DNA from 2 places in the Variovorax sp. GW822-FHT04E09 genome. Region 2 is predicted to be linked to the other one. Evidence: predicted binding sites of a transcription regulator. Region 2 holds the regulator's gene; the other holds the start of a gene.
The links. The regulator sigma-54, encoded in region 2, starts transcription at its own class of promoters, with help from an activator protein. The targets are predictions, from matches to a motif close to TGGCANGNAANCTGCTTT.
Positions count from the first base shown of each region.

Region 1: the regulator sigma-54 is predicted to act here: its motif matches at 3,820-3,837, upstream of AC1RL8_RS06880 (nitrate regulatory protein).

Region 1 is NZ_JBXAMR010000001.1:1,490,407-1,497,682, forward strand. It holds partial or broken gene AC1RL8_RS06855 (pyridoxal phosphate-dependent aminotransferase) at 1-12, opposite strand, end outside; gene AC1RL8_RS06860 (branched-chain amino acid ABC transporter substrate-binding protein) at 43-1,326, opposite strand; gene AC1RL8_RS06865 (Hsp20/alpha crystallin family protein) at 1,454-1,822, shown strand; gene AC1RL8_RS06870 (alpha/beta hydrolase) at 2,013-2,771, shown strand; gene tsaD (tRNA (adenosine(37)-N6)-threonylcarbamoyltransferase complex transferase subunit TsaD) at 2,707-3,768, opposite strand; gene AC1RL8_RS06880 (nitrate regulatory protein) at 3,869-5,134, shown strand; gene AC1RL8_RS06885 (CmpA/NrtA family ABC transporter substrate-binding protein) at 5,454-6,701, shown strand; gene ntrB (nitrate ABC transporter permease) at 6,715-7,276, shown strand, end outside.
Region 2 is NZ_JBXAMR010000010.1:63,513-70,788, forward strand. It holds gene AC1RL8_RS28695 (SPOR domain-containing protein) at 1-542, shown strand, start outside; gene AC1RL8_RS28700 (thiol:disulfide interchange protein DsbA/DsbL) at 695-1,339, shown strand; gene lptA (lipopolysaccharide transport periplasmic protein LptA) at 1,462-2,181, shown strand; gene lptB (LPS export ABC transporter ATP-binding protein) at 2,178-2,972, shown strand; gene rpoN (RNA polymerase factor sigma-54) at 2,990-4,579, shown strand; gene AC1RL8_RS28720 (phospholipase D family protein) at 4,590-6,206, shown strand; gene AC1RL8_RS28725 (hypothetical protein) at 6,274-6,720, opposite strand; gene AC1RL8_RS28730 (LysE family translocator) at 6,894-7,276, opposite strand, start outside.

The sequences.
Region 1 (7,276 bases), on a different contig from region 2:
ACGCATGTCTGGGGGTTCCTGTGCTGTCGGGTGTCGTCTGCCTCAAGGGCGCTTCATCTTGCAGGACGTGGGCTGCTCGGCGCGCTCGGGCGCGATCGTCTTGATCACGCGAAAGCCATAGCCCGAGCCCTCGACGTCGAACTGCACGCCGGGCTTGCCCTGCTTGTCCATCACACCGACCACAAGCTGCTGCTGGAACTGGTGGTCGGCCGCGCGCATGCGGCCGCGCTGGCCGTACAGGCTCACGTCGGCCTGCTCCAGCGCGCGCGCCAATGGCACGGCCTCGGTGCTGCCCGCGCGTTCCAGCGCCTGCGCGAGCGACTCGACCAAGAGCTGCATGCGCATGTGTACGTAGTCGTCGGCCGGGCGCGGAAAGCGCGTGCGGAAGGCGCGGTAGAAGGCTTCGGACTGCGGCGTCTGCACGTTCGGCAGCCAGTCGGCCACCGCGACCACGCGGCCGATGCCTGCATCGCCGATGGCGGCCGGCGCGCCCAGCGCATTGCCGTAGAAGGTGTAGAAGCTGCCATTGAAACCGGCCTCGCGCGCGGCCTTCACGAGCAGCGTGAGGTCGTTGCCCCAGTTGCCGGTGACCACCGCCTGCGCGCCGCTGGCGAGGATCTTGGTGGCGTAGGGCGCGAAGTCCTTCACCTTGCCCATGGGGTGCAGCTCGTCGCCGACGATCTCCACGTCGGGGCGTTGCACGCCCAGCTGGCGGCGCGACTCGCGCAGCACGGCCTGGCCGAAGCTGTAGTCCTGGCCGATCAGGTAGACGCGCTTGAGCGCCGCGTCGTCCTTGACCACGTCCATCAGCGCGGCCACGCGCATGTCGGCGTGGGCGTCGAAGCGGAAGTGCCAGAAGCTGCAGCGCTCGTTGGTCAGCACCGGATCGACCGCCGAGTAGTTCAGGAAGACCGCGCGCCGCGACGGGTCGCGCTCGTTGTTCTTGTCGATGGCATCGATCAGCGCCGCGGCCGTCACCGACGAATTGCCCTGCAGCACGATGCGGGTGCCGTCGTCCATCGCTGCGCGCAGCGCCGACAGCGCCTCTTCGTTCTGGCCCTTGCTGTCGTAGCGGTCCAGTTGCAGCGGCCGCGCGCCGCCCGGCAGCTTCACGCCGCCGCGCGCGTTCACGCGCTCCACGGCCCACTGCAGGTTGCGAAACACGGCCTCGCCGGTGTTGGCGAAGGGGCCGCTCATGCTCTCGATGAGCGCCAGTCGGATGGGGGCGGGTTGCGGGGCCTGGGCCAGGCCGGCGAACGGGGTCGCGCATAGCGCCGCCGCTGCGAATTTCAAGGCCCGGCGGCGCCAAATAAAGGGGGTTTTCATTGTCTTGAAACGCGTGCCGATGCGCCTAGATGAGGTGTCAAGCGGCACTCACGATGGAAAGGCCGCGCAGTGTAAGGGACACACATTCCATGTCCCCATTGTGTTCATTCACCCAGGAGTTTTCGCCATGTTCTTCACCCCCACCCACCGCGCGCATTTCGCTCCCCGTGCCCACGACCGCGCTTTCGAGCGCTTCGTGAACGAGGCTTTTGCCGGCGCCCGCCGCTCGCCCCTGGTCGAGCAGGACGACAAGAGCTGGACCCTGTCGCTGGACGTGCCCGGCCTGTCGCGTGAAGACCTGTCGGTGGCCATCGAAGGCGCCGTGGTCCGCATCGAAAGCAAGGCCGAAGCCAAGCGCCAGATCAAGCTCGCCTACGAGCTGCCGCAAGCCATCGACCTGGCCACCAGCGAAGCCAAGCTGGAGAACGGCGTGCTGACCCTGAAGCTGGGCAAGCTGGTGCCCGCAAGCCAGGTTTCGCACTTGCAGATCAACTAGTCCCGGCGATGCCCCCACGAAGAAAATGTTAGTGACAGCTTGTTTTGACTTTAAACAAGCGCCGTATTCACAATAGTGCCGGATAACGTCACATGATGTGACGATTTATTAGTACTTTCTTCTTCGTGGGCATCTCGTAAACGCATCGAGTTCCCGGGCGGTGCGGACAGCGGGTGTGCCTCAAGGCACCATGAAAACGCACCTGCAGTCAGCCAATGACAATGAACGGTCCGACACGCTCCTGATCTTCCTGCCAGGGGCCTACCTCAAACCCGAAGAGTTCGAGCGCGAGGGTTTCATCAGCGCCGTGCGCGAGCGGCACCTCGCAGCCGACGCACTGCTGGTCGATGCGGACGTCTCCTACTACTACGACCAGACCCTCAGCGAGCGGCTGCATGCCGACGTCATCGAGCCGCAGCGGGCCAAAGGCTACACCTCGATCTGGCTGGTCGGCATTTCCATCGGCGGGTTCGGCGCGCTGATCCACGAACTGGCGCGGCCGGGCTCGGTGGATGGCATCGTGGCGCTGGCGCCCTACCTCGGGCGCCGCGTGCTCGGCGCGGAAATCAAGAAGGCCGGCGGCCTGCGCGCCTGGCAGGCGCCCACCGGGCCGCAGCCCGACGAGGAACCCGACCGCAAGCTCTGGCCCTTCTTCCAGCAGTACCTGGCGCCGAAGCCTTCCCAGGACCTGCCGCCGCTGTACCTGGGTTTCGGCCTGGCCGACCGCTTTGCCAGCAACCACAAGCTGCTGGCCGACGCCCTGCCCCCGGGGCGCGTGTTCACGACCGAAGGCGGCCACGACTGGCCCGAGTGGCGCCAGCTCTGGCGCAACGTGCTCGACGTGCTGCCGCTGCCCTCGCTGGGGCGCGCACGGCCGCAGCCGGCTACGCGGTTTCCGGCAGCGGCGTCTCGGGCGTCATCAGCGATGCCATCGGCCATCGCGGCTTGACGTCGAAGGCGTAGCGCTCGCTCGCCTGCGACAGGCCTGACTGCAGCCGCATCGCGGCGGCCATGGCGATCATGGCGCCGTTGTCCGTGCACAGGTGCAGCTCGGGGTAGTGCACGCGCACCTTGCGCTTGGCGCAGGCCGCGTTCAGTTGCTCGCGCAGGTTCTTGTTGGCCCCCACGCCGCCGGCGACCACCAGCCGCTTCAGGCCGGTCTGGTCCAGCGCCGCGAGCGACTTCTTCAGCAGCACTTCGACGATCGCCGCCTGCGTGGAGGCGGCCAGGTCGGCCTTGCGCGCCTCGAGCTGGTCGCCGAGCTTCTTGGCCTGCGTGAGCACGGCCGTCTTCAGGCCGGCAAACGAAAAGTCGAGGTCGCCGCTGTGCAGCAGCGGGCGCGGCAGCTTGAAGGCCGCGGCGTCGCCGCCTTCGGCCAGCTTCGCGAGCCAGGGGCCGCCGGGGTACGGCAGGCCCATGAGCTTGGCGCTCTTGTCGAAGGCCTCGCCGGCCGCGTCGTCGATGGTCTCGCCGAGCAGTTCGTAGCGGCCCACGCCGTCGACCCGCATCAGCTGCGTGTGGCCACCCGACACCAGCAGCGCCACGAACGGAAATTCGGGCGGATCGGCACTCAGGAACGGCGACAGCAGATGCCCTTCGAGGTGATGCACCCCCAGCACCGGCTTGCCCAGCGCCACGCCGAGCGCGCAGGCCACGCCCGCGCCCACGAGCAGCGCGCCGGCCAGGCCGGGCCCGCGCGTGTAGGCCACCACGTCGATCTCGGCCAGCGAGCGACCGGCCTCGGCCATGACGGCTTCGGTGAGCGGCAGCACGCGGCGGATGTGGTCGCGGCTGGCCAGCTCGGGCACCACGCCCCCGTAGGCCTGGTGCATGGCGATCTGGCTGTGCAGCGCGTGCGAACGCAGCAGCGGCAGCGCGTCGCCGTGCGACTCGACCAGCGCCACGCCGGTCTCGTCGCAGGATGATTCGATTCCCAACAAGAGCATGGCGCCGAGTGTAGGGGCCGCCCGCCGGCGGCGCCCGCGAAGGGGCAAGCGAGGCACGGAAGTTGCACGAGCGGAAGGCGCCCCTTCTGCGCCCCCACGAATGACTTCCGGCCTGAGCTTCCTGATCGCCGCGCGCCGATGCGAGATCGACGCGCTGGACCAGCTCGCGCGCACCAGCGAGCTGGTCGGCGCGATCGGGCGGCTCGTGCATGCGCTGCAGCGCGAGCGCGGCATGTCGAACGTGTTCCTGGCCTCGCACGGCGGGCGCTTTGCCGACCAGCGCGGCCCGCAGATCGCCGAATGCCTGGCGCTCGAGCAGCAGGTGCGCGCCGGCTTCGACCGGCTCGAGGCCGAGCACCACCGCGCGGTGGGCGCCGGCCACGGCGCGCGCCTGTTCAGCCGCATCGCCTGGGTGCTGCCGGGCCTGGACGCCCTGCCTGCGCTGCGCCGGCGCATCGACGCGCTCGAACTCCAGCCGGCGCAGGCCGTGGCCGCCTTCGCCAAGCTGGTGGCCGGCCTGCTGGCGGTGGTGTTCGAGGCGGCCGACGGCGCCACCGACCCCGAGATCTCGCGCCTGCTGGTGGCGATGTTCAACTTCATGCAGGGCAAGGAGTTCGCCGGCCAGGAGCGGGCCTTCGGCGCCGCCGCGCTCGCGCTGGGCCGGGGCGACGACGCGCAGCGCCAGCAGTGGCGCCACCTCATCGAGTCGCAGGAGCGCTGCTTCCAGGTGTTCATCGATTTCTCGGGCGACGCGGTGCGCACGCTCTGGCACGACAGCCAGTCGGACGCCGTGCTGGCCGAGCTCGAGCGCCTGCGCCGCAAGGGCGCCACCTCGGTGCCGGCCGACGCGCTGCTGAGCCAGGCCTGGTTCGACTGCTGCACGCGGCGCATCGACGCCATGCAGACGGTCGAGAACCGCCTCTCGGCCGACCTGCGCGCGCTGTGCGACCACAAGACCGCCCAGGCGCGCAGCGAGCTGGCGGCCTACCGGCAGCTGCTCGGCACGCTGGCCCCGCAGGCCGGCGGCGCGCTCTTCTTCGACGATGCCCAGCAGGCGCAGGACGCCACGCCGGCGCAGCTCGGGCGCCACCTCGAGCGCTCGGTGCTCGACATGGTCCAGGAGCAGTCGCAGCGCCTGCAGGCCATGAGCGACGAACTCGACACCGTGCGTGCCTCGCTCAACGAACGCAAGATCGTCGAGCGCGCCAAGGGCCTGCTGATGGCGCACCGGCGCCTGAGCGAGGCCGAGGCGCACAAGATGCTGCGCCAGACCGCCATGAACCAGAAGCGCCGCCTCGTCGACGTGGCCGAGTCGATGCTGGCCATGGCCGACTACCTGCCGCTCGAACCTGCACCGCGGCGCTGACCCCAGCCGCTTGGATTGGTGCAGCGCACAACAGTTGTGCGTAGCCCGGTTTCGCAGGCCGGCTGGAACTTTCCCCTGCACCGGCGCGCCCTGCCAGCTATCTTTTCCATAGCCTCCAACGGCAGGTTCGAGCTGGCACGTCGCTTGCGTAGTCCTTGGCACGGGACCGCAAGGTCTCAAAGGCAGGTTGCACCCAACGGCGGGTGCGGCCCACCGAACCGGACAAAGGCGTCCCCATCCCGCAAGGGCTCGTTCACGAGCAGCCCCTGCGCGGTGCGGACGCCTTTTCGTTTTTGTCTTTCACTTCTGGAGCCCCGCCATGTCCGATCTGCTGCTGAAAACCAAACTGAGCCGGCGCCGCGTGCTGCAGGCCGCCGCCCTCGGCGCCGTGGGCATCGACCCCGCGCTGCGCGCCGCCGTCTGGGCCCAGGGCTCGGACAAGCCCGAGAAGGAAGAAGTGAAGATCGGCTTCATCCCGCTGACCGACTGCGCCAGCGTGGTGATGGCCTCGGTGCTGGGCATCGACAAGAAGTACGGCGTGAAGATCGTGCCGAGCAAGGAAGCCAGCTGGGCCGGCGTGCGCGACAAGCTCGTGAACGGCGACCTCGACATGGCGCACGTGCTCTACGGCCTCGTGTACGGCATGCACCTGGGCGTGAGCGGCCCGAAGAAGGACATGGCCGTGCTCATGACCCTGAACAACAACGGCCAGGCCATCACGCTGTCGAAGAAGCTGGCCGACAAGGGCGCGGTCGATGCCGCCTCGCTCGCCAAGCTCATCGCCAAGGAAAAGGGCGAATACACCTTCGCCCACACCTTCCCCACCGGCACGCACGCCATGTGGCTCTACTACTGGCTCGCCTCGGCCGGCATCGACCCGTTCAAGGACGTGAAGAACATCACCGTGCCGCCCCCGCAGATGGTGGCCAACATGCGCGTGGGCAACATGGACGGCTACTGCGTGGGCGAGCCCTGGGGCCAGCGCGCGATCATGGACGGCATCGGCTTCACCGGCATCACCACGCAGGACATCTGGAAGGACCACCCCGAGAAGGTGCTGGGCTGCACCGCGGAGTTCACGAAGAAATACCCGAACACCGCGCGCGCCGTCACGGCCGCGATCCTCGAGGCCGGCAAGTGGATCGACACCGGCCTGCAGAACAAGAACAAGATGGCCGAAACCATTGCTGACAAGAGCTACGTCAACACCAGCGTGGACGCCATCAACCAGCGCATCCTGGGCCGCTACACCAACGGCCTGGGCAAGAGCTGGGACGACCCCAACCACATGAAGTTCTACAACGGCGGCGCCGTGAACTTCCCGTACCTGTCGGACGGCATGTGGTTCCTCACGCAGCACAAGCGCTGGGGCCTCTTGAAGGAGCACCCCGACTACCTGAAGGTGGCCACCGAGATCAACCGCATCGACATCTACAAGCAGGCCGCCGCCGCCACGCAGACGCCCGTGCCCAAGGACGTGCTGCGCACCAGCAAGCTCTTCGACGGCACCGTCTGGGACGGCAAGGACCCGAAGAAGTACGCCGAGTCTTTCAAGCTCCATGTCTGAGGAGAAACGCACCATGGTCAGCGCTGTCTTCCATTCCCCGCTCGACGCCGTGACCTCGCAGGTCGCCGCGCCCGTGGTGTCCAGGCCCCTGGCACCCGCCCCCGCTGCGGCCGTTGCGGCGGCGGCACCAGTGCCCCGCACCCGCACGCCCCTGGACCTGCGCGCCTTCTGGATGCGCGTGCTCCCGCCGTTCCTGGGCTTCGGCCTGCTGGTGCTGGTGTGGGAGATCGTGGCCATGAAGAGCACCACCGGCTTTCCCTCGCCGCTGGCCACCTGGCAGCAGGCGCTCACGGTGTTCAGCGACCCGTTCTACAGCAAGGGCCCGAACGACCAGGGCGTGGGCTGGAACGTGCTGTCGTCGCTGCAGCGCGTGGCGCTGGGCTTCGGCCTGGCGGCGGCGGTCGGCATTCCGGCCGGCTTCGCCATCGGGCGCTTCGAGTTCCTCTCACGCATGTTCAACCCGCTGATCAGCTTGTTGCGTCCGGTGTCGCCGCTCGCGTGGCTGCCCATCGGCCTCTTGGTGTTCAAGGGCGCCAACCCGGCCGCGATCTGGACCATCTTCATCTGCTCGATCT
Region 2 (7,276 bases):
AGCCCGCCGCCACGCCGCCGGCCGCCACGGCCACCGGCCCGGTGAACCCGATCACCGGCGCGCCCGCCACCGTGGCGCCCGGCACGCCGCCCGTCGCCACCGCGCCGGTCACCGCCCCGGCCCCCGTGGTGGTGGCGCCCAAGCCGGCGCGCCCCGCGCCGGTGCCGGCCGAAGCCAACGCCCTGCCGCCGTCGAACGATCCGCTGGGCGACCTCGCCCGCGCCCGTGCGGGCGGCAGCACGACCACCGCGTCCGCCGCGCCGAGCCACACGGCCGCCGCCGCACCGTCGTCCTCGGGTGCCGATCCCTTCATGTACTTCGTGCAGGCCGGCGCCTTCCGCACCACCGACGACGCCGAGGCGCAGCGCGCCAAGCTGTCGCTCATGGGCGTCGAGGCCAAGGTCACCGAGCGCGAGCAGGCCGGTCGCACGGTCTACCGCGTGCGCGCGGGCCCGTTCAACAAGAAGGACGACGCCGACCGGCTCAAGGAACGGCTCGACGGCGGCGGTCTCGAATCGGCGCTGGTGCGCGTGCAGCGCTGACCGACGCTTTTCTTGAACAGCCTTTAAGCTCTCGCCCGCGCGGCATTCGCCGCACTCGTTTGTCAATTCCAGCGCCTCGGGCGCGCCGCCCACGGGGAACTCCCGGCGGCGCGCCGGCTCTGTACTGCGGTACCCACAGGAGAACCTTTTCCATGAAACGTCGTGACTTTTCGCTGGCCGCCACTTCGATCGGGCTGCTTTCGCTGGCTGCCGTTCCGGCACACGCCCAGCGCGCCCCCAAGGCCGGCACCGATTTCCTCGTGCTCGACAAGCGCGTGCCCGTCGATGCACCCGCCGGCAAGGTCGAGGTGGTCGAGTTCTTCTCGTACAACTGCCCGCATTGCAACGACTTCGAGCCCTCGCTCGAAGCCTGGGTCAAGGCAGCCCCGAAGGAAGTGGCCTTCCGCCGCATCCCCGTGCCCTTCGTGGGCAACGACGTCGAGGCCAAGCAGCGCCTGTACTTCACGCTCGAAGCCATGGGCAAGCTGGACGAGTACCACTCGAAGGTGTTCGCCGCCATCCACGCGCAGCGCCAGAACCTGAACGGCGACGCCAACATCCAGGCCTGGGCCGAGCGTGCCGGCCTCGACGGCGCCAAGTTCAAGGAAACCTTTGCGTCCTTCGGCGTGGCCAGCAAGGCTCGCCGCGCGGCGCAGCAGACCGAGGCCTACAAGGTCGCCGGCGTGCCGGCCCTGGCCGTGGCGGGCCGCTGGTATGTCGACGGCGAAACCGCCGGCAGCATGTCCAAGGTGCTGCAGGTCGCGACCTTCCTCATCGGCGAAGCCAAGAAGGGCTGACAGACCCGGCGACCTGGTTCTTCGGTCGAATGCAAGGCCCGCTTCGGCGGGCTTTTTCATTGGCGGCGGTGGGCAATTGCCATCCCACGCATACAATGTTTCAGAGCAAGTTTCGTGCCTTTATGACATTGCCCTCCATCCCCACATTCCCCACCCTTCGTCGCCTCGGCCGCCTGGCTTTCGGCGCGCTGTTGCTGGCCGGTGCCGCCTCGGGCGCCCTGGCCGAAACCGCCGACCGCACCAAGCCGATGAACATCGAGTCCGACTCGATGCGCTACGACGACCTGAAACAGACCAGCGTGTTCACCGGCAACGTGCTGGTCACGAAGGGCACGATCATCATCCGCGGCGCGCGGCTGGACGTGCGCCAGGACGCCGAGGGCTACCAGTACGGCGTGGTCACGGCGGCGCCCGGCAAGCTGGCCTATTACAAGCAGAAGCGCAACGCCGGCGACGAGTGGATCGAGGGCGAGTCGGAAGTCATCGAGTACGACAGCCGCGCCGACAACGTCAAGTTCATCCGCCGTGCCGTCATGCGCCGGCTGATCGGCGCCACGGCCAACGACGAGAGCAGCGGCGCGCTGATCGTCTATGACCAGAGCAACGACACCTACACCGTCAACGGTTCCCTCGTGCCGCCGAACGCCGGCGTCTCGGCGGGCGGTGGCGGCCGCGTGAAGGCCATCCTCACGCCGAAGGCCACGCCGGCCCCGGCGGCGCCCGGCTCCGCACCGGCGGCCGGTGGCAAGAAGCCCGCGGCCCCGGCACCCACCCCCGCGCCCGGCGCCGGGCTGCGCCCGACCACCACGCTGGGCGGCACCGAAGGGGAAGGGCGCAAGTGATCGAAACCGCAGGAACCCAGACCGCCGACGGCATTCCAGGCAGCCGCCTCGTGGCGCGCGGCCTCAAGAAGAGCTACGGCAGCCGCACGGTCGTGAAAGACGTCTCGCTCGACGTGCAAAAGGGCGAGGTCGTCGGACTGCTCGGCCCCAACGGCGCGGGCAAGACCACCTCGTTCTACATGATCGTCGGGCTGGTGCGCGCCGACGCCGGCGAGATCACCATCGACGGCGAGCCCATCGCCCACATGCCCATCCACCGCCGCGCGCGCATGGGCCTGAGCTACCTGCCGCAGGAAGCCTCGATCTTCCGCAAGCTCACGGTCGAGGAAAACGTGCGCGCCGTGCTCGAGCTGCAACGCGAGCCCGACGCCAACGGCCGCATGATGCCGCTGACCAAGCAGCACACCGAAGAGCGCCTGGCCGACCTGCTGGCCGACCTGCGCGTGGACCACCTGCGCGATTCGCCCGCGCTCGCGCTGTCGGGCGGCGAGCGCCGCCGCGTTGAAATTGCACGCGCGCTGGCCACCCAGCCGCGCTTCATCCTGCTGGACGAGCCCTTCGCCGGCATCGACCCGATCGCGGTGATCGAGATCCAGCGGATCATCAGTTTCCTGAAAGAGCGCGGCATCGGCGTGCTCATCACCGACCACAACGTGCGTGAAACGCTGGGCATCTGCGATCACGCGTTCATCATCAGCGACGGGCACGTGCTGGCACAAGGCACACCCTCGGAGATCGTCGACAACGCCGAGGTACGCAGGGTGTACCTGGGCGAGCACTTCCGCATGTAAGGGAGGGTCGGGTCTCCATGAAGCAAGGGCTGTCCCTTCGCGTCTCGCAGCATCTGGCCTTGACGCCTCAGCTGCAGCAGTCGATCCGGCTTCTGCAGCTCTCCACGCTCGAACTGAGCCAGGAGGTGGAGCAGATGCTGGACGAGAACCCGTTCCTTGAACGCACCGCGGAAGAAGCGGCGCGCGAGGAGTTCGGGCTGGACACGGCCGATGCGCCGGTGCCGCGCGACGACGCGGGCGAGGGGGAGGCCGAGTTCACGCCGTCCGCCGCCAGCACGTCCTCCACGTCCAGCGACACCACCACCTCGACCCCCGACACCGACGGCCCCGCCGCCGAGATCGCCGAGCGCGAGCCCGACTGGGAAGGCGACGGCACCGTCGACATGGCGCCCGACGACAGCGAGTGGGGCAGCGATGCGCCCGCGCGCCAGAACAACCTGGGCGACGACGAGCGTGCCGACGCCACCGAACTCGCGCGCAGCCAGGAGTCGCTGCAGTCGTTCCTGCACCGCCAGGCGCTGAGCCTGCGGCTCAATGAAAACGACTGCGCCGCGCTGCGCTTTTTGATCGAGTCGCTCAACGACGACGGCTACCTCGAAGACTCGCTGCCCGCATTGGCCTCGGGCCTGGCGGGCGACGACAACGACCAGTTCGACGACCTCGTGCACCACTTCCAGGTGGCGCTGGGCCTGCTGCAGAGCCTGGAGCCGGTGGGCGTCGGCGCGCGCGACCTCGGCGAATGCCTGAGCATCCAGCTGAAGGCGCTCGCCAGCGAAGACGAGACCGAGGCCGAAGCGCTCATCCGCAAGACCGCCATCGCGATCTGCAAGCAGCCCATGGAGCTGCTCGCGCGGCGCGACTTCAAGCGCCTGGCCACGCTCACGCGCACCAACGAAGACCTGGTGCGCTCGGCGCTGCAGATCATTGCGCGGCTCGAACCCAAGCCGGGCCGCCGTTTCGTCGACGTCGAGCGCAACATCGTCATTCCCGACGTGATCGTCACCAAGACCGGGCGCGGCACCAACGTGAAGTTCCGCGTCATGCTCAACCCCGAGGTCATGCCGCGCCTGCGCGTGCACGACATCTACGCCGGCGCGCTCAAGTCGCACAAGGGCGAAGGCAGCCAGGCGCTGTCGCAGCGGCTGCAGGAGGCGCGCTGGTTCATCAAGAACATCCAGCAGCGCTTCGACACCATCCTGCGCGTGAGCAACGCCATCGTCGAGCGCCAGAAGAGCTACTTCGTGCACGGCGAGTTGGCCATGCGCCCGCTGGTGCTGCGCGAGATCGCCGACGAGCTGGGCCTGCACGAGTCGACCATCTCGCGCGTGACCACCGCCAAGTACATGGCCACGCCCTTCGGCACGGTCGAGCTGAAGTACTTCTTCGGCTCGGCGCTGGGCACCGAGACCGGCGGCAACGCGTCGAGCACCGCGGTGCGCGCGCTCATCAAGCAGTTCGTGAGTTCCGAGAGCATCAAGAAGCCGCTGTCCGACAGCCAGATTTCCGAGATGCTGAAAGAGCAGGGCATCGAGTGCGCGCGCCGCACCGTCGCCAAGTACCGCGAAGCGCTGCGCATCGCGCCCGCCAATCTGCGCAAGGCACTCTAGAAGACCGACGATGACGAGCCGCCTGCTGTCGCGCTGTGGGCATTGGGTGGTCGTCGTCGCGGCGGCGCTGCTGTTTGCCGGCTGCGCAACGCTGCCCGACGACGCACCGCGCCCGCCCACCAAGGCCATCACCGTCTCGACCGACACCGCGCTCGGCAAGATCGCGCTGGCCTCGCAGCCCGACCCCGACCTCAGCGGCTTTCGCCTGATGCCCGGCGGCGACTTCGCCTTCGACACGCGCTTGCAGCTGGCGCGCCGCGCGCAGCGCACGCTCGACGTGCAGTACTACCAGATCGAGAACGACGAGACCGGCCGCTACCTGCTGCGCACCCTGCGCGATGCGGCCCAGCGCGGCGTGCGCGTGCGCCTGTTGATGGACGACCTGTACACCTCTGGCGAAGACGAGCTGCTGCTCGGCCTGGCCGCCACGCCGAACGTGGAGCTGCGCCTGTTCAACCCGTTCCCGGCCGGGCGCGGCAGCCTCTTGAAGCGCTTCACCGCTTCGCTGTTCGACTTCAGCCGCGTCAACCGCCGCATGCACAACAAGCTCTTCATCGCCGACGGCGCGATGGCGGTGGCGGGCGGGCGCAACATCGGCAACCAGTACTTCCGCCGCACCACCGGCCCGAACTTCATCGACCTCGACACCTTCGTGACGGGTGCGCTGATCCCGCGCCTGGGCGTGCTGTTCGACCAGTACTGGAACAGTCCGCACGTGCGCCCGATCGGCGCGGTCGTGCACACCGACCTGCCGCGCGAGGAGCTGCAGCGCCGCTTCGACGCCGCCACCGGCCCCGACACCACGCCGCCGCCGCCCAAGCCCGCGCCCAACGACCTGCTCGGCTACAGCCCGGTGGCCGACGACCTCGACGCCGGCAAACTGGGCCTGATCTGGACCACCGCCGAGGCGTATGCCGATTCACCCGACCGCGTGATCGGCAAGACCGCGTCGTATGGCGGCGTGCCGCTGCTCGACGTGGACAGCGTGCGCTACAACGTGGTCGAGCAGATGCGCCGCGCGCGCAGCGAGGTGACGCTGGTCTCGCCCTACCTGATCCCGGGCGCGTCGGGGCTGGAGGTGATGCGTGAGATCCGCGGACGCAACGTGAAGATCAGCGTGGTCACCAACTCGCTCGCCGCCACCGACGAACCGCTCGTGCACACCGCCTACCGCCGCTACCGCGCCGACATGCTGGCGCTGGGCGCCGAGCTGCACGAGCTGAGTTCCGCGCGCACGCGGCGCAGCGTGCGGCTGGGTTTGTTCGGCACCTCGGTGGGGCGGCTGCACGCCAAGTCGGCGGTGATCGACCAGCGCATCCTGTTCGTCGGCTCGATGAATTTCGATCCGCGCTCCGAGATTCACAACACCGAGATCGGCCTGTTCATCCGCAGCCCCGAGATGGCGCAGCAGACACTGAAGCTGCTCGACGTGCTCAAGCAGCAGGGCGCCTACCGGCTGCGCTTTGCCGAAGGCGCCGATGCGGGCGCCACCGGCTCGCGGCGCATCGAGTGGGTCAGCGAGGAAGGCGGCAAGACCACCGTGCTGCACGAAGAACCCGACTCGGGCTTCTGGGACCGCACCATGCTCGAGCTGCTGGCGCCGCTCACGCCCGAGAGCTTGCTGTAGCGCAGCGGTGCTTTGCGAAAGGCTTTGCAAGCATGGCGCTGCCGCAGATGGTCGCTGGCGGCGAGCCTCAACGCGGGAGCGGTGGCTTTTCGGGAGTCGCGCAGGTCATTTGAGACTTCGGGACACGAAATCTCGTCTCGACCGTATCGAACCAGGCCATGTAAGAGCGCACGGAGTGTTCGTCGATCTCAAGAATCTCATCGCAGAATGAAAAGCCGGGCCCAATGATCGGGTTGCTGCTCGCAGTGATCACGGCGCAGATGCGATTGCCCTGAATCTTGTAGCGCATTGCCGCGGTGTAGGGCTCCTTGCTTTCAGGAAAAGCCCCACAAAAGGAGCTTGTGCCGTCGACGTATTCGTCATACCCATGGCACGTTTTTCCACCGTCATCGGAGTTGCACCACACGCCCTGCAGGGCCCTGTTCAGATCTTCGTCCTGTAGCGTCGCGGAAGAGGACTGTGTTGCAACAACCGTGAGAGCGGCGGCGATCAGGAGTTGGTGGACGAATGGCATGCGATGGGCTTGATGACGAAGCTGGACCTGGAAGCGGGACCATAGCCGTTGCCGATTGAAAACAACCCGGCTGCCGCGCACATCCCCTCAAGAAATCCAGACCGCGTGAAGAAAGACGCGGCTTCCCCCGGGCGCATTGCCCGGAGCCGGCATCGCCGGTCGAACCTGATCGATCAGGTGCCGCGCACCGCCGACCACACCAGCCGCAGGCCCAGCAGGCCCATCACGCCGCCGGCCGCACGGTCGATCCAGGTCTTGTAGCGCAGGTAGGCTGCGCGCGGCGCGGCCGATGACAGCGCCAGCGCGACGATCGCGTACCAGCCCGTCTCGATGCAGAAGATCACGGCCGGCACCGCGAGCGCCAGCACCAGCGGCACCTCGCGCGGCAGGAAGGCCGCGAAGATGCTCGCGTACACCACCGCCGTCTTCGGGTTGCTGATCTGCGTGGCCAGGCCGAGCAGGAAGGTGCGTCCGCTGCGGCCCTGGCTGCGGGGCGAGGCGTCCGTGTCGGGCGTGATCGCGAGCGGCTGGCGGGCGCCGCGCCAGATGCGAAAGC